Regions from separate parts of the Halopseudomonas sp. Lyrl_26 genome, predicted to be linked through region 1. Evidence: predicted binding sites of a transcription regulator. Region 1 holds the regulator's gene; each other region holds the start of a gene.

Region 1 (7,410 bases):
CTACGACATCCAGCGTCAGGTCGTGGACGCCGGGCGCGCCATCGCCGAGGAAGGTGATTCGGCCGAGCGTATCGAGATTGTCATCCAGCCCCGTAAACGTACCGAGCCGGTGAGCAATGACGACGAAACTTGAAGCCCGCCATCTGGCCAAGTCCTACAAATCCCGCCGCGTGGTCGAGGATGTCTCGCTGCAGATCAACAGTGGCGAAGTGGTCGGTCTGCTCGGTCCCAACGGCGCCGGCAAGACTACCTGCTTCTACATGATCGTCGGCCTCGTCCGGGCCGACCGCGGCAATATCCTGATCAATGGCCAGGATGTCACCCATCTCCCCATGCACGGGCGGGCACGGGGCGGCATCGGCTATCTGCCGCAGGAGGCCTCGATCTTCCGCAAGCTCAGCGTGGCGGACAACATCATGGCCATCCTGCAGACGCGCAAGGACCTCAACCAGAAGGGCCGCGAGGGCAAGCTGGATTCGCTGCTGCGTGAATTCCATATCCACCATCTGCGTGACAGCCTGGGGATGAGCCTGTCCGGTGGCGAGCGTCGACGGGCCGAGATTGCCCGGGCGCTGGCCACAGATCCGCAATTCATCCTGCTGGACGAGCCCTTTGCCGGGGTGGACCCGATATCGGTGAACGATATCAAGCAGATCATCGAGCATCTCAAGGACAAGGGCATCGGTGTGCTGATCACCGACCATAACGTGCGCGAGACGCTGGATATCTGCGACAAGGCCTACATAGTCAATGACGGCCACATCATCGCCGAGGGTGACGCCGAAACCGTACTGGCCAACCAGACGGTGCGCGATGTATATCTGGGCCATGCCTTCCGTCTGTAAAAGCCGGTGGATTTCGGGCATGCTAAGGAGGATTTCTTTTATTCCTCAATGGTTTGAGCACACAAGGTAGTCCGCAGAAGCATGAAACCAACGCTTGTCCTGAAGATGGGCCAGCAGCTGACCATGACCCCTCAGCTGCAGCAGGCTATCCGCTTACTTCAGCTGTCCAGTCTGGATCTCCAGCAGGAGGTGCAGGAGGCGCTGGAAGCCAATCCCATGCTGGAGATGGCCGACGACGGCGATGATGATTTCACTGCAAGTGCCAGCGAGACCGCCAGCAATGGCAACGGTGATGAGGACATCACCGCCACTGCCCTGCCCGAGCCCGTCACCCTGGAAGTCCTCGATCACAACCATGGCGAGGAGGAAGGCAACTGGAACGAGCAGATCCCCAGCGAACTGTCGGTGGACACGAACTGGGAGGACATCTACCAGACCTCGGCCAGCTCCCTGCCCAGCAACAACGATGACGACTGGGACTTCACCTCGCGCACCAGCAGCGGCGAAACCCTGCAGAGCCACCTGGAATGGCAGGTCAACCTGCTGCCCCTGTCGGAAACCGATTACCAGATCGCCGTCGCCCTGATCGACGGCATCAATGCCGACGGCTACCTGGAAGAAACCCTCGAGGATATCCAGGCCTCGCTGGACCCGGAGCTGGGCGTCGAGCTCGACGAGATCGAGATGGTCCTGCACCGCATCCAGCAGCTGGAACCGGTCGGCGTCGGTGCACGCAACCTGAGCGAGTGTCTGCATCTGCAACTGTGCCAGCTGCCCGATGACACCCCCATGCTGGAGCAGGCCAAGCGCGTGGTGCGCGATTATCTGGAGCTGCTGGGCAGCCGCGACTTCGCCCAGCTGATGCGCCGCACCCGGCTCAAGGAAGATCAGCTGCGCCAGGTGATCGAACTCATCCAGTCGCTCAATCCGCGCCCCGGCGGCGAGATAGCCTCGGGCGACGCCGAATACGTGATTCCCGACGTGATCGTGCGCCGGGATCACAACAGCTGGATCGTCGAGCTGAACCAGGAGGCCGCCCCCCGCGTGCGGGTCAACACCCACTACGCCGCCCTGGTCAAGCGCGCCGACAGCAGCGAGGACAACACCTACCTGCGCAACCACCTGCAGGAGGCCCGCTGGTTCATCAAGAGCCTGCAGAGCCGCAACGAGACCCTGCTCAAGGTGGCAACCCAGATCGTCGAACATCAGCGCGGCTTTCTGGAACACGGCGAGGTGGCGATGAAGCCCCTGGTGCTGGCGGACATCGCCGAGGCGGTGGGCATGCACGAGTCCACCATCTCCCGGGTCACCACGCAGAAATACATGCATACCCCGCGGGGGATCTACGAGCTCAAGTACTTCTTCTCCAGCCACGTCAGCGGTGACAGCGGCGAGGTTTCCTCCACCGCGATTCGCGCCCTGATCAAGAAGCTGGTGGCCGAAGAAAACCCCAAGAAACCATTGAGTGACAGCAAGATCGCTGGTTTACTTGAGGAACAAGGCATACAAGTGGCACGCCGGACCATCGCCAAATACCGCGAGTCGCTGAACATTGCATCCTCCAGCGAGCGCAAAAGGCTGGTCTGACCCGACCTGAGTCAAGGAACGCGAGAGAAGTAGGTGGCACCATGGGAGTCAGCAGGATCGATTCCCGCTTCACAAAGCCGAACAGGAGAAGTGTTATGCAACTGAAAATTACCGGTCTCCAACTTGATGTAACCGATGCCCTGCGTGACTACGTGACCGAAAAGATGTCACGTCTGGAGCGCCACTTCGACAAGATCATCAGCGCCCAGGTCACCCTCGAGGTAGACAAACTGCAACAGAAAGCCGAAGGTACCCTGCACGTGGCCGGAACCGACCTGGTTGCCGAAGCCGAACACACCGACATGTATGCCGCCATCGACCTGCTGGTCGACCGTCTTGACCGACAGCTGATCAAGCACAAGGAAAAGAACATCGGTCGACAGCAGGGAGTCAACGACCGATAAGAACACAAGCCGACACAACATGCTGATAAAACAGATCCTGTCCCCCGAACTCACCTTTGCCGGTGTCGACGGGGGCTCCAAGAAGCGTGTGCTGGAGCTGATCGGCAATCTGATTGCCCAGCACACCCCACTGGATGCCGATGCCATATATGAAAGCCTGCTGGCCCGGGAAAAACTCGGCTCAACAGGCTTCGGCAACGGTATTGCCATTCCCCACTGCCGTCTGGAACAGTGCACCGAAGCCGTCGGCGCACTGCTCCAGCTGAGCAGCGAGATCGATTTCGACTCCCTGGACGGAGCGCCGGTCGATCTGATTTTCGTTCTTCTGGTACCGCACGAAGCGACCGAACAACACCTGCAGATTCTCAAGACCCTGGCTGAACGGCTGGATCAGGAAGAGTTGCGCGAAGCACTGCGCCGGGCACCGGATGCCCAGACTCTGTACCAGATCATGGTCAACGACAGCGGAGCCTGATCGCCGTGCGACTTGTGGTGGTCAGCGGCCGCTCCGGCTCGGGCAAGAGTACTGCCCTGCATCTGCTGGAAGACAACGGCTTCTATTGCATCGACAACCTGCCTGCCGGCCTGCTCCCCGAGCTGGCCCGCCAGGCCCAGAACACCGATCTGAGCCTGCCCAAGGTGGCCATCAGTATCGATGCGCGCAACCTGCCCAGTGACCTGAAACGTTTCCCGGAATTGCTCAAGCAGGTCCGGGATGCGGGCATCACCTGCGATGTGCTGTTCCTGGCTGCTACCGACGAGGTGCTGATCAAGCGCTTCTCCGAGACCCGCCGCAAGCATCCGCTGACCGATGGCAACCTGTCACTGGGCGAGGCCATCGCCGCCGAACTCAAGCTGCTGGAGCCGATCATCGATCTGGCCAGCCTGAAGATCGACACCAGCCACCTGACCCTCTATCAGCTGCGTGACCAGCTCAAGCATCGTCTGCTGAGCAGTCAGAACAACGGGCCCTCCATCCTCATCCAGTCCTTCGGCTTCAAACGTGGTGTGCCGGTGGATGCGGACCTGGTGTTCGATGTGCGCTGCCTGCCCAACCCCTACTGGAAGCCCGATCTGCGCCCCTTCTGTGGCAAGGACGAACCCATTCGCGACTATCTGGAAGCCCAGCCCGATGTGCAGGAGATGTATCAGGACATCTTCCAGTTTCTGCACAAGTGGCTGCCCCGCTACGCCGCCGGTGAGCGCAGCTACATGAGCATCGCCATTGGCTGTACCGGTGGACATCACCGCTCGGTTTACATCGCCGAACGCCTGGTGCAGGATCTGAGCGACAATTTCTCCAACCTGCTGATCCGCCACCGCGACCTGCCATGACCCAGATTACCCAGCGCGTCCAGATCATCAACAAGCTGGGGCTGCACGCCCGTGCCGCCGCCAAGTTCGTCAATGTTGCCAAGCGGCATAACTGCAGCGTGCGCATCGGCGGCTCGGAACAGCAGATGGTGGATGGCACCAACATCATGCAGGTCATGATGCTGGCCGCCAGCAAGGGCACCGAAGTGTGCATTACCTGCGACGGAGAGCAGGCCGAGCAGGCCATGGCCGACCTGGTAGGGCTGATCAACAACTACTTCGAAGAAGGCGAGTAACGGGGGCAGCTCACCCGCGCTACGCCTGCCGACGCTCCGGCGCCCTCAGGCACCCCCGACGGTCATGCCATCCACCAGCCAGCTGCCGGTGAGGTAGTTGCCACGCCGCTCGGTATCCGAGCCCACGCAGCGCAGGTTGAGGAACATCTCCCGCAGGTTGCCGGCAATGGTGACTTCGCGTACCGGGTGGCTGATCACGCCGTTCTCCACCCAGAAACCGCCGGCGCCACGGGAGTAGTCGCCGGTCACGCCGTTGACGCCCTGCCCCATCAGCTCGGTTACCAGCAGGCCGGTGCCCATTTCCTTCAGCAGCGCCGCCAGATCACCGGCGTTGGCGCTGATATGCAGGTTGTGCACACCTCCGGCATTGGCGGTACTCGGCAGCTTGAGCCGACGCCCGGAGTAGGTGCTCAGCACCCAGCTCTGCAGTACCCCGTCGCGCACGAAGGCCTGCTCGCGGGTCGCCAGGCCGTCGCCATCGAAGGCAGCACTGCCCAGGGCCCGAAGCATGTGCGGGCGCTCGTCGATGGTGACCCAGTCGGGAAAGATCTGCGTCCCCATGGCATCGAGCAGGAAGGTCGACTGACGATAGACGGCGCCGCCGGAGATCGAATTCACCAGTTGCGCCAGCAGACCGGCGGCCTGATCCGCGGCAAACAGCACGGGCACCCGGGCCGTGTTCACCGGCCGCGCACCAATGCGCGCCAGGGTGCGCTCGGCGGCCTTGCGCCCCAGGGCCTCGGGACTCATCAGGCGCTCGGCCAGACGATCCACGGTATACCAATAATCCCGCTGCATGCCGTCTTCGGTGTTGACGATGAGCACCGCGGAGGCGCTGTGCCGGGAGCCCAGTGAGCTGCCGATGAAACCGTGACTGTTGCCATAGACCCGGCAGCCCTGCTGGGAGCTGATATTGGCACTGTCACTGCTCAGCCGCCCATCCAGCTCCAGCGCCGCCCGCTCACAGGCCAGCGCGCGCTCGATGGCCTGCTCGGCGGTCAGGGTCCAGGGATGATAGAGATCCAGATCCGGCAGATCCCTGGCCATCAGCTCGGCGTCGGCCAGGCCGGCACAGGTATCCACCGACGTGTTGCGGGCGATGGCCAGTGCAGCGCTTACGGTCGAGCGGATGGCCTCGTCCGAGGTATCCGAGGTACTGGCCGACCCCTTGCGCCCGTCCAGATACAGGGTGATGCCGAAGCCCTGATCGCGATTGAGCTCCACGGTCTCGACCTCACCCTGGCGCACACCCACCGACAGGCCGGTGTTCTGGCTCACCGCCACTTCGCAGGCATCTGCGCCCTGGCGCGAGGCCTCGTCCAGGATGAAGGCGACCCGCTGCTCAAGCATCTGACGCAGGGCCCGGGGATCCTCGAATTGCTGTTCGGAAAGCTGTTGGCTCATGTGATCTCCTTGTTGCCGGTCATTGTACCCCGGACAGCCAGCCTGTGAACGGGTATCATGTCGCCTTGATCAGTAGCGGCAGACAGGCAGCAACCATGACAGAATTTCCTGAAGAGCATGACGGTCCGCAGGACGAAGAGAAAAGCAAGAGCCAGGTCAAGCGCGAGATGCAGGCCTATCAGGAACTGGGGCGCCGCCTGGTTGAGCTCAAACCCGCGCAGCTGGAGAAGCTGCCGCTGACCGACAAGCTCCGTGCCGCACTGGAAGAGGCCCACCGCCACACCGCTCGCGGTGCGCTCAAGCGCCACCTCAGCTTTGTTGGGAAATTGATGCGCGAGCAACCCGATCTCGAGGCCATTCAGGCCTATGTCGAGCGCCTGGACAGCAGCAGCCAGGCCCACGCCCAGTATTTCCACCAGCTCGAGCGCTGGCGTGACCGCCTGCTGACCGGCAGCCCCGAGGAGCAGGAAGCCTTCATCGCCGCCTACCCTGACGCCGACCGCCAGACCATTCGCCAACTGGTACGCCAGGCCCAGAAGGAAGCAGCGGAGAACAAGCCGCCGGCGGCATCACGCAAGCTGTTCAAACTGATCCGGCAGGTGGCGGAGAACGCCGACTGAGATTCATCACGGGCGTCCGCCCATCGGATGCCCGTCCGTCAATGCGCATGGCAGACCCGGCCCGCTGTGCCAGACTCAGTGGGAGCCTCAACCACCGGAGTCGCCGTGAATACAGCCACGCCCTTACCCCGTCTGGAAAACCTGCTGCCACCGGATCAGGCGAAAGAAAAACAACAACTGCTCGACGGCCTAATGCAATCCCAGGCCAGCATCAACCCCAAGTTCTTCTACGATGAGATCGGCTGCCAGCTGTTCACCCGGCTGTGCGAGCTGGAAGAGTACTATCCCACCCGCACCGAGGCCGGTATCCTCCGGCACTACGCCGGCGAGATCAGCGCCGCCCTGCGCCCGCAGGCGCAATGGGTCGATCTGGGCTGCGGCGACTGCAGCAAGACCCGCAGCTGGCTGCAGCATTTCAGCCCGTCCCGGGTGATCGGGGTGGATATCGCCGGCGACTACATCCGTGCCTGCCTGGCCAATATTGCCGACGGCTACCCCGACCTCGAATGCGTGGGCGTGGTCAGCGACTTCACCCGCCGTCTTGACCTGAAGGACCTGCTCGCCGAAGACGCGGACAGCCCGCCGGTATTCTTCTACCCCGGATCCTCCATCGGCAACTTCGACCGCAATCAGGCCCTGCGATTGCTACGGCGTATCCTTGAGCACTGCGGCCAGCGCGGCCAGTTGCTGATCGGCGCGGATCTGGTCAAGCCATTGCCGGTAATGGAAGCGGCCTACAATGACAGCCAGGGACTGACCGCCGCTTTCAATCTCAACGTCCTGCGGGTGGTCAACCGACTGCTGCAGGCCAACTTCAATCCCGACGCCTTCGAGCACAGTGCTGTCTATGACGCCCGGAACAGCCGCATCGAGATGCGCCTGATCGCCACCCGCCCGCAGACCGTGCGGCTGGGCAACTCGGCCGTTCGCCAGTTTCGCC
Region 2 (7,410 bases), on a different contig from region 1:
TCACCATCGGCCAGCGCCCGGGCGGCGAGTTTGAACTCTGTACCGGCCTGAGCTGCGAAGAGATTGCACCGGATCCTGCCAGCATAGGACGCCAGACGTGGCGCAACGCTGCCGAATAATCATGGGAGCAAGATGATGAAGGCAAAAAACCAATTGAAACTCTGCCTCTTGGGATTGGGGGCAGCACTTGCCTTCCCGGCTCCACTACTGGCGGCAGGCTTTGAGTCAATCGGCGTTGTTACCAGGATTGACCTCGGGAAGAATCTGATTACGGTAGACGAGTCAGAGGAGGAAAAAACCTACTACCTACCGAACAGCACCACACTGGATGGCGCCCCAGCCATCTTCTACATCAACCTGGGCAGCCTGATCAGCTTCAGCGGCGAATCAGATGGAAGCACCCCGACTGTTAGTTCCATCTATGTATTCCCCGCTGAGGATCAGAGGAGTCAGCCATGAAATACCGGAGTAAGGGTTTCACTCTGATTGAGGTAATGATCGTAGTTGTCATCGTCGGCATTCTGGCCAGCCTTGCATTTCCGAGTTATCAAGAGCATGTCCGGCGCGGCTACCGCGCCGCCGGGCAAGCACTCTTGAGCGACGCAGCGGCCAGGCAAGAGAAGTTCTTTACACAAGCGTCGGCTTACGCCACATCCAAAACTCAGCTTTACGGCACCGCAGCGCTAAGCACAGACAAGTACACGCTTACCATTTCAAACACAGCAGGAGATGGCGGCTACACACTGACCGCAACACCGACCTTTACAGACGTCAGATGTGGGGCGCTATCCTTAAACGCCAAGGGGGATCGCGCCAAAACAGGGACCGATGATCTAAGTTATTGCTGGCGCTAACAACCGGTCTTGCCGCCTGTTCGAAAACCGGGGTCAGATGAATATATATGCTCGGCCGCTCCAACTGGTTGTTCGCCGGATCGCTACGCAGTGGCCAGCGCGCTGCCGCCATCATGACCCTGATCCAGTCCGCCAAGCTGAACGGGCATGATCCCTATGCCTATCTGAAAGATGTGCTGAGCCGACTGCCGACGCAGAAGAACAGCGCCATCGACGAGTTACTGCCGCATAACTGGAAGCCGACTATCAACCTGTGATCGCCGGACGCTTACGTATTACCAGCATTCGAGACCGACCGGCCGCCCGGAGACGGTGCGACGGCGGGCAAGTTGATTGGCATGAAGCCGGGGGTTGCCAGCGGTGCTCCGCCTTCTCGTGCCTGACTGACCCAGCGTCTGACCAGGTTGGCATTGAGCTCATTGTCCAGGGCAATACGGGCCACGGAGACGCCCGGCTGACGGCACTGAGCAACGATGCTGGCTTTGAATTCGGGAGAAAAACGGCGGCGTGTACGTTTAGGAGTGATTACGCTTAATGAATCCATCAATAGTGTCCACTAGAAAATAAGTGGACACTATCCTGACGGCTACGAAGACAGGCTCAAGACGGGATCACCGGACGGTTACTTTGGTAGGCCGATAGTAATAACTGCGGCGGGACACACCGGCCCAGCGGCAGGCCTGCACCACCGTCACGACATCGCCTTGGGCAGCCATCTCGGCCATGACCTGATCGATCAATCGTCGGTCGAGTCGAGATGGCGCTGCAACTTTTTTCGGAACTTGAGCTCCAGCATGGCCTCGCCATAGGCTTCCCGGAGTTCGCGCAGCTGGGTTTCATACTGCTCGGCGATATCCTTGGGATTGGCCTTAAGGGCGTTTTCCATTCCAGCTTCGGCATCGTCCATCCACTTCTCGATCTCCTGCTGGGTGAGATCGTAGTGGCGCAGCCTCGGGCACTGTAGTCTGCCCTCGGTAGATCTGCTTGATCAGCTCGGCTTTGCGTTTGGCTGTCCAGCGCTTGATGTCGGGTTCTTGCGTCATGCTTCACTCCAATTTCTGAAGCGACTTTAGCATGTGCAGGTTTTCACTGGGTCATTACATCGCACCGGTAGTGGCAGAAGAAAAACTTAAAACACTGTCCGGAATCAGTTGACCACTACAAGTTGAGGCCTCCACGAAGCCCGGTGTGATTCAGGCATCCTAACCGCCCCACCACAGGATGTACTCCCTTAACCGCTCTATTCCCATGGACGCAAGGCAACGACAGCAACAACCTTAGTATTTTTGTTACCTAATAACACCACCATCGGCTCCGCTCTAGCCATCAATGGAACCCACCCCGTAGTATCCGGCCATCGAGCCACCACATCTTCTACAGATTCTTGGCTGTTGAACTTAGCCAATTGCTCTAATGGTAATGCTCTAGCTTGTAAAGCACTCTCAAACTCACTTAACGGACGATAAAGAAAAGGGCGATGGGGAATATCTGGCCCTCCGAGGGCTGCTTCAAAAAGAATGGTATTTCTTAGATCCTTATCATTGGCGCTTATCGCCCCCACCCACTTTGGACCAAGCCATGGAGGGGATTGGTATTCAAAGTCGGCTCGCCCAATATCACGCCGATCAATATCAGCGACTTGCACCAGATCAAACCGATCTACATTAAAAACGACCCAAGCGGGCCGTGCTTCCGCCAGCACCCATATTCCATATACAAGAGCAGATATCTGTATGGTGACAATTACTGTGAGATCAAAAAACAAACTCTTTTTTTGTTTGTCATAAACGAGGAAAGTGAGGAGCGGACCTAATACTACATCTACTAACACAACAGTTATAAAAACTCTTTTGACACCTAAAGCCTCATCTAGAGGAGGCGGGTACCATATCCAGAACACCCATATCAGCGCTGCCAAGGCGGTCAAGGTAGATAAGAAAAAATGGATGGAAAAAGCTTTAAATCGCGACCCCAGCATGAGCATCAGCAAAGCTCCTAAACTAAGAACCCCGGCAAGCCGGGGTTCCATACCTACAGTTATACCGGAGCTGGAAACTCCCGATATCCGATAGCTGTTAGCGGCACTCTGCCGGAGCGTACTTAGCGAGCAGGGTACCTGCTGCCAGGGGAGTGATGCCGTTCGCTGTTGCTGTTGCGTTGGTGGTAGAGGCGCAGCCCCAGTCGATGGAGCCCGTGACGCCTGCTGCTTGAGCGGCAGAAAGAGCTTGACCTGCAGCAGTGTCGCGCACCCACGGGGTCAGAGTCAGGGTATTGGCGGCAGAAGCTACACCTACCTCAGTCGCGGAATAAGTAATGGTAATCAAGCCAGAGGCGCCAGTGATCAGTACGCTGTCTACAAACTTAGAGGCAGCACCGTCACCCCCAGCCTGAGCGTTCCATGTTGTAGCGACGCGTGCGAGATCGGCTGCTGAAGCAGAGCCCTCAGTAGCAATTGCTACTTTAGCAGGCTGCGCCAGGTTCAATCCTTCGGTTACACGAGTACGTACGGTGTAATCTTGGTAGGCAGGCAGAGCGATCGCAGCCAGAATACCGATAATCGCCACAACGATCATCAGTTCAATAAGGGTAAAACCTTTTTGCATTTGGGTTTTCATTTCTCAACTCCATTTGTTGTGAGATTAGCCATAGGGCTGGGAGTGGTTAAGCAGGTTGTGTGCCAGATTGGCAAGTGAATGCCTTGGTGCAGGTGTTCTCACCCTTATTCGCGCCGGGGGCGGCGCTCCTACAGAGAGCGGGGTGGGGTGGGCGGGCGGGGTTGTGCTGGTGTAGGGGGCGGGGTGGTAATACCTGGCGCGTCCAGATGTGACGCTTTTTGTCAGTTATTGGCCTGCTACAGGGGCCTTCTTGACTATCCACTTTGTGCAGCGGGGGCTTGCTGTACTATAGTCGCCAAAGATATAACACCGAATTGAGATCGACCTATGGATACCCCCGTTCTCTCCGGCCTGGCCCGGCGAATCGTTCAGGAAGAACTGCTGGATGCCCAGGTGGCCGGCAAGGCCAGCAAGCAGGCCAGTCAGGACAAGATCCCCTTCATTACCTATCTGGTGCAAAACAAGCTGACCAAGGCGCGCGACCTGGCTCTGGTCTGCGCCGAGGAGTTCGGCTACCCCTATCTGGATCTTGCGGCTTTGGATCGGGACAGCCAGCCTGAGGTGAATCTGGTCAGTGAAAAGCTGATCCGCCAGCACTCGGTGCTGCCTTTATACAAGCGCGGCAATCGCCTGTTTCTTGCCCTTTCAGACCCTACCAATCAGCAGGCCCTGAGTGATATCCAGTTCAACACCGGCCTGATGACCGATGCGGTGGTTGTTGAAGATGACAAGCTGCGCATCGCTATCGATAAGTATCTGGACAGTGCCGGCAATTCCGGCTTTGGCGAGATGGAAGACGCCGATCTGGACGGCCTTGACGTGGAAGCGGTCGTTGATGACGACAAGCGCAGTGACAGCGGCCAGGATACTGAAGATGCTCCAGTCGTCCGTTTCATCAACAAGATGTTGCTGGATGCGGTGAAGAAAGGTTCATCAGACCTGCACTTCGAGCCCTACGAAAAGATGTACCGCATACGCTTCAGAACGGACGGCGTCTTGCACGAAGCGGCTCGGCCACCTGTTCAGCTCGGCACCAAGCTCGCTGCACGCCTTAAGGTCATGTCCTCCATGGACCTGGCCGAGCGACGCAAGCCGCAGGACGGTCGGATCAAGCTGAAGATCTCCAAAAACAAGTCCATCGACTTCCGCGTCAACACTCTGCCCACACTGTGGGGTGAGAAGGTCGTGCTGCGTATTCTGGACTCGGACAGCGCCAAGATGGGTATTGATGCACTGGGCTATGAGGATGACCAGAAGCAGATGTACCTGGAGGCATTGAACAAGCCCCAGGGCATGATTCTGGTGACCGGCCCTACCGGCTCGGGTAAGACGGTATCTCTGTATACCGGGCTCAATATCCTGAACACCATGGAACGGAACATTTCCACGGCCGAAGACCCGGTCGAAATCAACCTGGAAGGTATCAACCAGGTGAACGTCAACCCCAAGCAGGGCCTGGATTTTGCCCAAGCGCTGCGCGCCTTCCTTCGCCAGGACCCTGACGTGATCATGGTGGGTGAGATCCGTGACCTGGAAACGGCCGAGATCGCGATCAAGGCAGCACAGACCGGCCACATGGTGATGTCGACCCTGCACACCAACAGCGCTGCAGAGACGCTGACTCGTCTGCGCAACATGGGCGTTCCACCCTTTAATATCGCGACATCGGTCAACCTGATCATTGCCCAGCGACTGGCCCGCCGCCTGTGCGCACACTGCAAAAAGCCGATGGATGTGCCACGCGAAACGTTGCTGGAAGAGGGCTTCACCGAGGAAAAAATTGCCAGCGGGTTAACGATTTACGGCCCCGTGGGTTGCGAAAATTGTCAGGACGGTTATAAAGGTCGAGTCGGGATCTATGAAGTCGTCAGGATCACGCCGGCCATGCAACGCATTATCATGGAAGACGGCAACTCCATTCAGATTTCCGACGTCGCCCAGAGTGAAGGATTCAGGAACCTGCGCCAGTCCGCCCTGATGAAGGTGGAACAGGGCGTCACCAGCCTGGCGGAAGTGAACCGAGTGACCAAGGATTAAGTCATGGCCCAGCAAGCAGCAGTTAAAAGGACTACCCGGCCCGCGGCCAAACCGGCTAAAAAGCCCAAGATCGAGAAAGTCTATCCGTTCAAATGGGAAGGCAAGGACCGGTCAGGTAACAAGGTCGCCGGTGAAATCCAAGGCACCAACCAAGCGCTGGTCAAAGCCCATCTGCGCAAGCAGGGCGTTCTTGTTACAAAGATCCATAAGAAGTCCACGCTTTTTGGCGGGCGTGCCAAGAAGATCAAGCCGCTGGATATTGCGTTCTTTACCCGCCAGCTGGCAACCATGATGAGCTCGGGTGTTCCCATCGTGCAGTCCTTCGAGATCATTGCCGAAGGCACTTCGAACCCGAATTTCGCCAAGTTGATAAATGAAATCAAGACAGACGTGGCGGCCGGTAATACTCTGGCTGCCTCGCTGGCGAAGCATCCCCAGTACTTTGATGATCTGTTCTGCAGCCTCGTCGAGTCCGGTGAGCAATCGGGTCGCTTGGAAGCACTGCTGGACAGGATCGCCACTTACAAGGAAAAAACCGAGGCTCTGAAGGCCAAGATCAAGAAGGCCATGACCTATCCGATCGCGGTCATTGTCGTCGCGGTCGTGGTTACAGCGATTCTATTGCTTAAGGTAGTCCCGCAGTTCAAGGAGGTATTCGCAAACTTCGGTGCTGACCTTCCGGGCTTTACGCTGATGGTGATCGGCTTGTCTGAGTGGCTGCAATCCTGGTGGTTCATTATCTTGGTCGGACTTATCGTGCTCGGTTGGGCTTACACTCAGATCAACCGGAGATCAAAACCTTTCGGGGATGCTCAGGACCGCGCTCTTCTGAAGGCTCCCATTGTCGGCCAGATCGTCTATGAAGCTGCGGTTGCGCGCTATGCGCGAACACTCTCGACCACTTTTGCTGCGGGGGTACCGCTGGTTCAGGCTCTGGATTCTGTGGCGGGCGCTGCAGGTAACGTGGTGTTCTACAACGCTGTCAATGACATCAAGCGTGACGTTTCTGCCGGTACTCAGCTCAACTTTGCCATGCGTACCACCAACGTCTTCCCCACTCTGGCAATTCAGATGGCCGGGATTGGCGAGGAGTCGGGTAACCTGGACGGCATGCTTGAGAAAGTGGCCGACTACTACGAGGCAGAGGTGGACAATAAGGTGGATAACCTGACCACCCTGCTTGAGCCCATGATCATGTCCGTTCTCGGTGTTCTGATCGGCGGCCTGATCATCGCTATGTACCTGCCAATCTTCCAGCTGGGCGCCGTCGTCTGACCCATGAATCTCATTGAATATATGGCCAGCCACGTGCTGGCCTTTGTTTTGGTTGCTGCGCTGCTGGGCCTGATTGTGGGCAGCTTTCTCAATGTGGTGATTCATCGCCTGCCGCTCATGATGGAGCGGGACTGGAAACGGCAGGCTGAGGAAATACTGCATCCCGATGCAGTGCAGCCGGATCGACCCACCTATAACCTGATTCTGCCCCACTCCCATTGCCCTCACTGCGATGCCGAGATCAAGCCCTGGCAGAATCTGCCATTGATCAGCTATGCGCTGCTGCGCGGTCGCTGTGGCAACTGCCGGGAGCGGATCAGCATCCGTTATCCGCTGGTTGAGCTGCTGACTGCTGTTCTGAGTGGTGTGGTGGCTTGGCAGTTTGGCTTCGGCTGGGAAGCAGGTGCGATGTTGCTGCTGACGTGGTCACTGATCTCACTGAGCCTGATTGATGCCGATACCCAGCTGCTGCCGGACTCCATTGTGTTGCCGATGCTGTGGCTGGGGCTGATCATCAACAGTACCGGGTTGTTTACCGACATCCATTCAGCGCTCTGGGGTGCGGTGTTCGGTTATCTGAGCCTGTGGACGGTGTATTGGGTATTCAAGCTGATCACCGGCAAGGAAGG
Region 3 (7,410 bases), on a different contig from region 1:
ACTGGAACTGCATTATCAGCCCCGGGTCGACCTGCGCAGCGGCAAGATCGTCGGGGTCGAAGGCCTGATCCGCTGGCGGCATCCCGTACGCGGGCTGCTGGCGCCGAACGAGTTCATTCCGCTGGCCGAGGAAACCGGCCTGATCATTCCCATGGGTTACTGGGTGATCGCCCGGGCCTGTCATGATCTGCGTACCCTGCAGCGCCGCGGCATGGCGCTCAACGTGGCGGTCAACGTGTCCTTCAGGCAGTTCCTCGACAGCCGCCTGCTGCCCACGGTGCAGCGGCTCATCGAGAAGACCGGCGTGGGGCCGAAGATGCTCGAGTTCGAGCTCACCGAGACGGCGGTCATGCAGCAGCCCGAGCAGGTGCAGCAGGCCATGACCGGTATGACCGATCTGGGGCTGCGTTTCTCCCTGGACGACTTCGGTACCGGGTTTTCCTCCTTCGTCCATCTGCACAGCCTGCCGATCAAGCTGCTCAAGCTCGATCGCAGCTTCGTGCGCGGCATTGTCGATTCCCCGGCGGATCGCAAGCTGGTCGCGGCCATGATCGAGATGGGCCACAGCCTGGGGCTGGAGGTGGTCGCCGAGGGGGTTGAGCAGCGGGCGCAGATGGAGATTCTGCGTGAACTGGGCTGTGATCAGATCCAGGGCTTCTTCATCAGTCCGGCGCTGCCTTTCATCGAGCTGTGCTACTTCATCGATGCATACAGCATGGGGCGCGAGGGCGCCCTGAAAGCGCCCTCGACCAAGCGGGTGACTCAGCTGGCCGGCTGCCGATCCAGCTGACGGTACTGCAGCGCCTCGGCCAGCTGCTCCCGGCCGATGTTCTTTTTCTGTTCCAGATCCGCCAGGGTGCGGGCCACCTTCAGCGCCCGATGGGTGGCGCGCCGGGACAGACCAAGGCGTTCTGCCGCCCGTTCCAACCAGCGCTCATCCTCGGAATCCAGACGGCAGTGCTGACTGACCCCGCTCAACTCCAGATGCGCATTGAGACAGTCCTGGCGCCGCAGCTGGATATCCCGTGCGGCGCTGACCCGGGCGGCGGCTTCCCGGCTGTCGGGCCGGCCGGGCTCGCCTGAGGAGAGACTGAAGGGCTCGTTGTGCATGCCCAGATGCAGGTCGATACGGTCCAGCAGCGGCCCGGACAGCTTGCCCCGGTAGCGCTGGACCTGCTCTGGCGTGCACTGGCAGCGACCGGAAGGGTCACCCTGATAGCCGCAGGGACAGGGGTTCATGGCGGCAATCAGCTGGAAGCGGGCGGGGAAGGTCAGTTGTTCCCGGGCCCTGGCCACATGGATCATCCCCGACTCCAGCGGTTCGCGCAGCATCTCCAGCACCTTGCGATCGAATTCCGGCAGTTCGTCGAGAAAGAGCACCCCATGGTGGGCCTGGCTGATCTCGCCGGGGCGCGGGTAGCTGCCACCGCCGACCAGTGCCGCAGCGGATGCCCCATGATGGGGCGAACGGAAGGGGCGGGCCGGCCAGCGGTCGAGGTCGGTATTGCCACAGACGGACTGTATGGCTGCTACCTCCAGCGCCTGCTGCTCGTCCAGCGGCGGCAGGATGCCGGGCAGGCGGCTGGCCAGCAGGGTCTTGCCGGTGCCGGGCGGGCCGAACAGCAGCAGGTTGTGGCTGCCCGCCGCCGCGACTATCAGGGCCCGTTTGGCCTGGGCCTGGCCCTGTACCTCGGCCAGGTCCGCTACCGGTGCCGGCTCGGAGAAGCCGGCACCGGACTGCACCGGCGGCAGTTCCCGCTCGCCGCGCAGGTGTTCGCACAGCTCGAGCAGGTGATCGGCGGCGATGACGCGCACCCCGGGCACCAGGGCGGCTTCGGCGGCGTTGGCCCTGGGCACCAGCAGGGTGCGCTGCTGGTCTCGACAGGCCAGGGCGGCGGGCAGTACGCCCTGCACCGGGCGCAGCTCCCCGGACAGGGCCAGCTCGCCGAGGGCTTCGCAATGCTGCAGGCTGTCGGCGGGGATCTGGTTGCTGGCCATCAGCAGGCCGAGGGCGATGGCCAGGTCGAAGCGGCCGCCTTCCTTGGGCAGATCGGCTGGGGCGAGGTTGATGGTGATGCGCTTGAGGCTGGGAAAGTCGAGGCGGGCGTTCTGCAACGCGCTGCGGACCCTATCCTTGCTCTCACGTACTGCGGTCTCCGGCATGCCGACCAGAGTGAGACTGGGCATGCCATTGGCCAGGTGGACTTCAACAGTGACTGGTGGTGCCTGAATTCCCAGTTTTGCGCGACTGTGAACAATCGCCAGGGACATTAATCACTCCTTGATCAGGGGCGGCTTTCCAGCTCGGCTACGCGTTTCTCCAGTGCTTCCAGACGTTCGCGGGTGCGCAGCAGTACTGTCTGCTGGGTCTCGAATTCCTCGCGACTGACGACATCCAGGCGGGAGAGCGCACTCTGCAGCATGGCCTTGAGCTGTTTTTCCACATCCGCCACGGGCAGGCCGTGCTCGCTGCTGAGCAATCGGGCAGCCTGACTGCCGACGGTATCCATCAGAACCTTGTGCAACATGGGCTTTCCACTTCCGTTGACCGGTGGGCCCGGCAGAGCCGGTAAAGGAGGCCAGTCTACCACTGCAGCCGGTGGCGCCCAAAACGGTGCGGTCGCAAAAAACGGTGCGCCAGTGCACGTTACTGGCGCAGCCCGCTTGAGGCTATGCACCGATATGGTGCGCCATTGTGGAGCAGAGGACGGGCGGTCAGCTCGCGTTTCGTCATATCCCGCTGTTTTTGAAGGAAAAAACAAAGTTGGCAGGGTTTCTGCTATGTCTCGAATGCAAAGTCCGATTTTAAAAGGCTTTAACTCGGCATAGACTTGTCCTGTCCCCCAGGGCAGTCCATCAAACGGGAGTAAATCGATGAAATTAGTAACGGCTGTTATCAAGCCATTCAAGCTGGACGACGTTCGGGAAGCCCTCTCCGAAATAGGCGTTCAGGGGATCACCGTGACCGAGGTCAAGGGATTCGGCCGGCAGAAAGGGCACACCGAGCTGTACCGCGGTGCCGAGTACGTGGTGGATTTCCTGCCCAAGGTAAAACTCGAGGTGGCGATCGGCGACGACATGCTTGACCGTGTCATCGAAGCCATCAGCAAGGCGGCCAATACCGGCAAGATCGGCGACGGCAAGATCTTCGTCGTGTCGCTGGAGCAGGCCATCCGTATCCGAACAGGTGAGACCGGCACTGACGCCATCTGACGCCTCGTTTCATCTCATGTTGTAACAAGCCTAACTGGGGGGCTTAGTTATGGAAGATATCGTACAGATCAAGTACGCGCTTGATACGTTCTACTTTCTCGTGTGCGCCGTGCTGGTAATGTGGATGGCATGCGGTTTTGCCATGCTCGAAGCCGGCCTGGTCCGCACCAAGAGCACTACTGAAATTCTCGCCAAGAACATCGCCCTGTTCGGCATTGCCTCGATCATGTACCTGCTGGTGGGCTACTACATCATGTACTCCTCCGACGGTGCGATATTCCCGAGCCTGGGAATGCTGATCGGCAGCGAGAACACGCTGGCTGACGTCACTGCCGGTGGGGATGATGCGCCCTACTACTCCGCCCGTGCCGACTTCTTCTTCCAGATCGTCTTCGCCGGTGCCTGCATGTCGATCGTCTCCGGTGCGGTGGCCGAGCGCATGAAGCTGTGGGCCTTCCTCGGCTTTGCGGTGATCATGACCGGCTTCATCTACCCGATCCAGGGTGCCTGGAGCTGGGGTGGCGGCTGGCTGAGCGAGCTGGGCTACTCCGACTACGCCGGTTCCGGTATCGTCCACATGGCCGGTGCTGCTGCCGCTCTGGCTGGTGTACTGCTGCTCGGTCCGCGTCAGGGCAAGTACGGTGCCAACGGTCAGATCAATGCCATCCCCGGCAGCAACCTGCCGCTGTCCACCCTGGGTATCTTCATCCTGTGGATGGGCTGGTTCGGTTTCAACGGTGGCTCCGAGCTGAAGATCTCCGACGTGGCTTCGGCCAACAACGTTGCCCAGGTCATGGTCAACACCAACCTGGCTGCCGCCGGTGGTCTGCTGGCTGCGATGGCCACGGCCCGGGTCCTGTTCGGCAAGACCGATCTGACCATGGTGCTCAACGGCGCCCTGGCCGGCCTGGTCTCCATCACCGCTGACCCGCTGTCGCCGTCCGCCCTGAGCGCAGTGCTCATCGGTGGTGTGGGTGGCATCATCGTGGTGCTCAGCGTGCTGGGTCTGGACCGCCTGAAGATCGACGATCCGGCTGGTGCCATCTCCGCCCACGGTTCCGCCGGTATCTGGGGTGTGCTGGCCGTGCCGCTGACCAATGCCGAGGCCGCCTTCAGCTCGCAGCTGATCGGTGTGCTGGCCATCTTCGGCTGGATCTTCCTCGCCAGTCTGCTGGTGTGGGGCATCATCAAGCTGATCATCGGCATCCGCGTCTCCGCCGAGGAGGAGTACCTGGGTGTGGATTCCGCCGAGTGTGGACTGGAAGCCTACCCCGAGTTCACCCTCAAGAAGTGATCCGCGGTTGCGGTAACGAAGGGCGCCCTCGGGCGCCCTTTGCATTTGCGGAAATACCAAACTTGCCCGGCAAGCGGCAGTCCAAGATTGCATCCACCCATCCACAGGGAGACACCGATGCAGACCGAAACCTACGACTACCTGCTGCAGTGGACCGGCGACCTGCACTCGATCATTGCCGACCGGCTCGAAGAGGCCATGACCCCGGAAACCGATCAGCGCACCCGCTGGCTGATGGAGTACATAGCCGGGCACGAGCGCGAGCTGGCTGCCACCGTGAGGCGCTACCGGGAACAGGCTGCCGAAGCCGCCAGCCGGACCTGGCTGTACGAACATATCGGCGAGGATGTGCCGCCCAACTCGCGCTGGGTGCTGCATTTCGACGGCATGGATGCGGAGCAGATCAGTGCGCGGGTCTTCGAACTGCATGGTCAGCTGATCGAGGTCTACACCTCGATGAAGGGGCGCGCGCCCATTCCCGCCGCGGAGGAGCTGATGGACAACATGCTCACTCTGGAGGAGGGCGCCACCCGGCGTCTGGCGGAACAGGCCGGGCGTTTGAACGAACTTTGATCGGCCCCCGGGCCGGGGATAAAAAAATCCTTCGCTACCTCTTTTCAAATCGCTCTGTTGCGCTATATATAGCCCGAGTTTTACGCGGAGGACTCGTATGAGCGAAGACGATATCGAAGATGATGATGACCTGCCGGAAGACGACCTCGACAACAGCAGTGTCGATGAAGTCGATGAGATGGAGGTTGAAGATGAACCGGCGGTGAAACCCCGCAAGAAGGCTGCTGCCCAGGAGGACCTCCTGGAAGGGATTTCACTGGAGGCCAAGCAGCGGGAGCGGGAGATGCTCGCCCGGCAGATGGAGGAGTTTCTTGCCCGCGGCGGGAAGGTCCAGCAGGTCGACAACAATGCGCTGGCCGATCCGCCGAAGAAGCCGGAGGGCAAGTACGGCAGTCGTCCTATCTGAGCTCAGAGCAGGGAGCGGCAGCGCTGGCTGCCCCTCCTCAACGGCCGGCAGGGAGTCCGGCCGCTGCTCCGCAGAGTGACCCGCATCAGCCCTGATAGGCTTTCAGCCAGTCGGGTATCTCGCTCAGGCAGCGCACTTCACCATGGGCGGGCTCCGCCCCGGTCCATTCCACCCCGAGCCGGTTGAACCACAGCGTATGCAGGCCGACCGCCCGTGCCCCGGCAACGTCATCCACCGGATGGTCACCGATATGCAGCGCCTGGGACGGCTCCACGCCGGCGCGCTCCAGGGCGGCAAGGAAGGGGGCAGGGTCGGGTTTGCTCAGACCCACCTCATCCGCTGACACTATCACCCGGAAGTACTTTTCCAGCCCCAGCCGCCGTACATCGGCATTGCCGTTGGAAATGGTCGCCAGCTGGTAGTGCCGGGCCAGCTCTTCCAGCAGGGGCTCGCAGTGGGGAAAGAAGGTCAGTGCATGGCGCGCCTCGAGGAACACCTCGAACCCGGCCAGGGCCAGTTCGCCGGCCTGCTCCGGGCTGTAGCCGGCCTTGCGCAGACCATGCTCCAGCACCGCAATGCGCAGGGCGGTTACCCGGTGACGCAATTCGGGGTTGACCGCCAGCACCTCTCCACGCAGGGCGCGACGCGCCTGCGCGTCGAACTGTCGGGTGAAACGGGGCGCATGGCGGTCCAGCCACTCCAGCAGGGTCTGCTCGGCGGCGGCCACCACCGGCTCGGTTTCCCACAGGGTATTGTCCAGATCGAAGGTCAACAGCTGGATCATGGTGCGGATCAGTCCTTGGTGCGGCGTCTGGCCCGGGGGTGCGCCTTGTCGTACACCTCGGCCAGATGCTGGAAGTTCAGATGAGTGTACACCTGGGTGGTGCTGATATCGCTGTGGCCGAGCAGCTCCTGCACGGCGCGCAGGTCTCCGGAGGATTCCAGCAGGTGACTGGCGAAGGAGTGGCGCAGCATGTGCGGGTGCAGATGCTGGCCGAGCTGCTCGATGCCGTAGCGGCGGACCCGCAGCTGGATGGCCCGGGTGGTCAGGCGTCGACCCTGCTGGCCGACAAACACCGGGTGCTCCGGTCCCGGCGTCTCCGGCCTCACCGCCAGCCAGCGTTGCAGGGCTTCGCGGGCCAGCCGACCAACCGGCAGAATGCGCGCCCGGCTGCCCTTGCCCATGACCCGCACCTCGCCCTGACGCAGGTCCAGCTGCGCCAGGTCCAGGCCCGCCAGCTCGGCCAGGCGCAGGCCGGAAGAGTAGAACAGCTCCAGCATCGCGTGGTCGCGCAGCGCCAGCCAGTCATCCTCCGCCGGCGGGCTGAGCAGCTGATTGGCCTGATCCACATCCAGCAGTCGCGGCAGGCGCTTGCCGACCTTGGGGGCACGCAGATCCAGCGCCGGGTTGTGGCGGCAGCAGCGTTCGCGGATGAGGAACTGGAACAGGGTGCGGATGGCGCTCAGCTCCCGTTGCAGGCTGCGTCCGGACAGGCCGCTCTGGTGCCGACTGGCGATGTACTGGCGCAGCAGGGCGTTGTCCACCCGGTTCCAGTCGTCGATCTGCCGCTCCTGGAGAAAGCGGCAGCAGCTGAGAAGGTCCCGCCGGTAGGCAGCAAGGGTATGCTCGGACAGCCGGCGCTCGCTGCGCAGATGGTCGAGAAAGCGCTCCAGTGCCGGCTGCAGCGGAGCGGTGGACATTATCGGGCCTGCAGCGCCGGTTGCGGCCGCTGGCGCATCAGGACACGGGCCAGGGCATCGGCGACATAGCTGAGGAACAGGGTGCCGGTGGCGCTGCGATACTGCTGCGGGTCACGGCTGCCCAGGGCCAGCACGCCGAGCAGTCCCTGATGCTGTATGGGAGCCAGAGCACAGGAGGTCACCTCGCTGCCCTGGTCGCCGAACAGGAACGCCAGCTCATGCT

The links. The regulator sigma-54, encoded in region 1, starts transcription at its own class of promoters, with help from an activator protein. The targets are predictions, from matches to a motif close to ANTGGCATNNANNTTGCTNT.
Region 2: a site for sigma-54 is predicted at 3,517-3,536, ahead of VF673_RS14455 (pilin). Genes of this name have one in related genera too.
Region 3: a site for sigma-54 is predicted at 2,764-2,783, ahead of glnK (P-II family nitrogen regulator). Genes of this name have one in related genera too.

The regions. Positions count from the first base shown of each region.
Region 1 is NZ_JAYJLH010000016.1:24,338-31,747, forward strand. It holds gene lptA (lipopolysaccharide transport periplasmic protein LptA) at 1-133, shown strand, start outside; gene lptB (LPS export ABC transporter ATP-binding protein) at 117-845, shown strand; gene VF673_RS13760 (RNA polymerase factor sigma-54) at 927-2,432, shown strand; gene hpf (ribosome hibernation-promoting factor, HPF/YfiA family) at 2,528-2,836, shown strand; gene ptsN (PTS IIA-like nitrogen regulatory protein PtsN) at 2,856-3,311, shown strand; gene rapZ (RNase adapter RapZ) at 3,317-4,171, shown strand; gene VF673_RS13780 (HPr family phosphocarrier protein) at 4,168-4,446, shown strand; gene pmbA (metalloprotease PmbA) at 4,492-5,850, opposite strand; gene yjgA (ribosome biogenesis factor YjgA) at 5,946-6,470, shown strand; gene egtD (L-histidine N(alpha)-methyltransferase) at 6,576-7,410, shown strand, end outside.
Region 2 is NZ_JAYJLH010000020.1:9,830-17,239, reverse strand. It holds gene VF673_RS14490 (pilus assembly protein) at 1-119, shown strand, start outside; gene VF673_RS14485 (PilY2 family type 4a fimbrial biogenesis protein) at 133-459, shown strand; gene VF673_RS14480 (type IV pilin protein) at 456-854, shown strand; partial or broken gene VF673_RS14475 (transposase domain-containing protein) at 899-1,111, shown strand; gene tnpA (IS66-like element accessory protein TnpA) at 1,123-1,398, opposite strand; gene VF673_RS14465 (hypothetical protein) at 1,591-1,761, opposite strand; gene tfpZ (TfpX/TfpZ family type IV pilin accessory protein) at 2,095-2,838, opposite strand; gene VF673_RS14455 (pilin) at 2,930-3,469, opposite strand; gene pilB (type IV-A pilus assembly ATPase PilB) at 3,797-5,506, shown strand; gene VF673_RS14445 (type II secretion system F family protein) at 5,510-6,781, shown strand; gene VF673_RS14440 (prepilin peptidase) at 6,785-7,410, shown strand, end outside.
Region 3 is NZ_JAYJLH010000002.1:76,319-83,728, forward strand. It holds gene VF673_RS03710 (putative bifunctional diguanylate cyclase/phosphodiesterase) at 1-790, shown strand, start outside; gene VF673_RS03715 (YifB family Mg chelatase-like AAA ATPase) at 763-2,271, opposite strand; gene VF673_RS03720 (accessory factor UbiK family protein) at 2,286-2,528, opposite strand; gene glnK (P-II family nitrogen regulator) at 2,875-3,213, shown strand; gene amt (ammonium transporter) at 3,263-4,507, shown strand; gene VF673_RS03735 (hypothetical protein) at 4,625-5,080, shown strand; gene VF673_RS03740 (transcriptional regulator SutA) at 5,178-5,486, shown strand; gene VF673_RS03745 (HAD family hydrolase) at 5,572-6,270, opposite strand; gene xerC (tyrosine recombinase XerC) at 6,279-7,172, opposite strand; gene VF673_RS03755 (DUF484 family protein) at 7,187-7,410, opposite strand, start outside.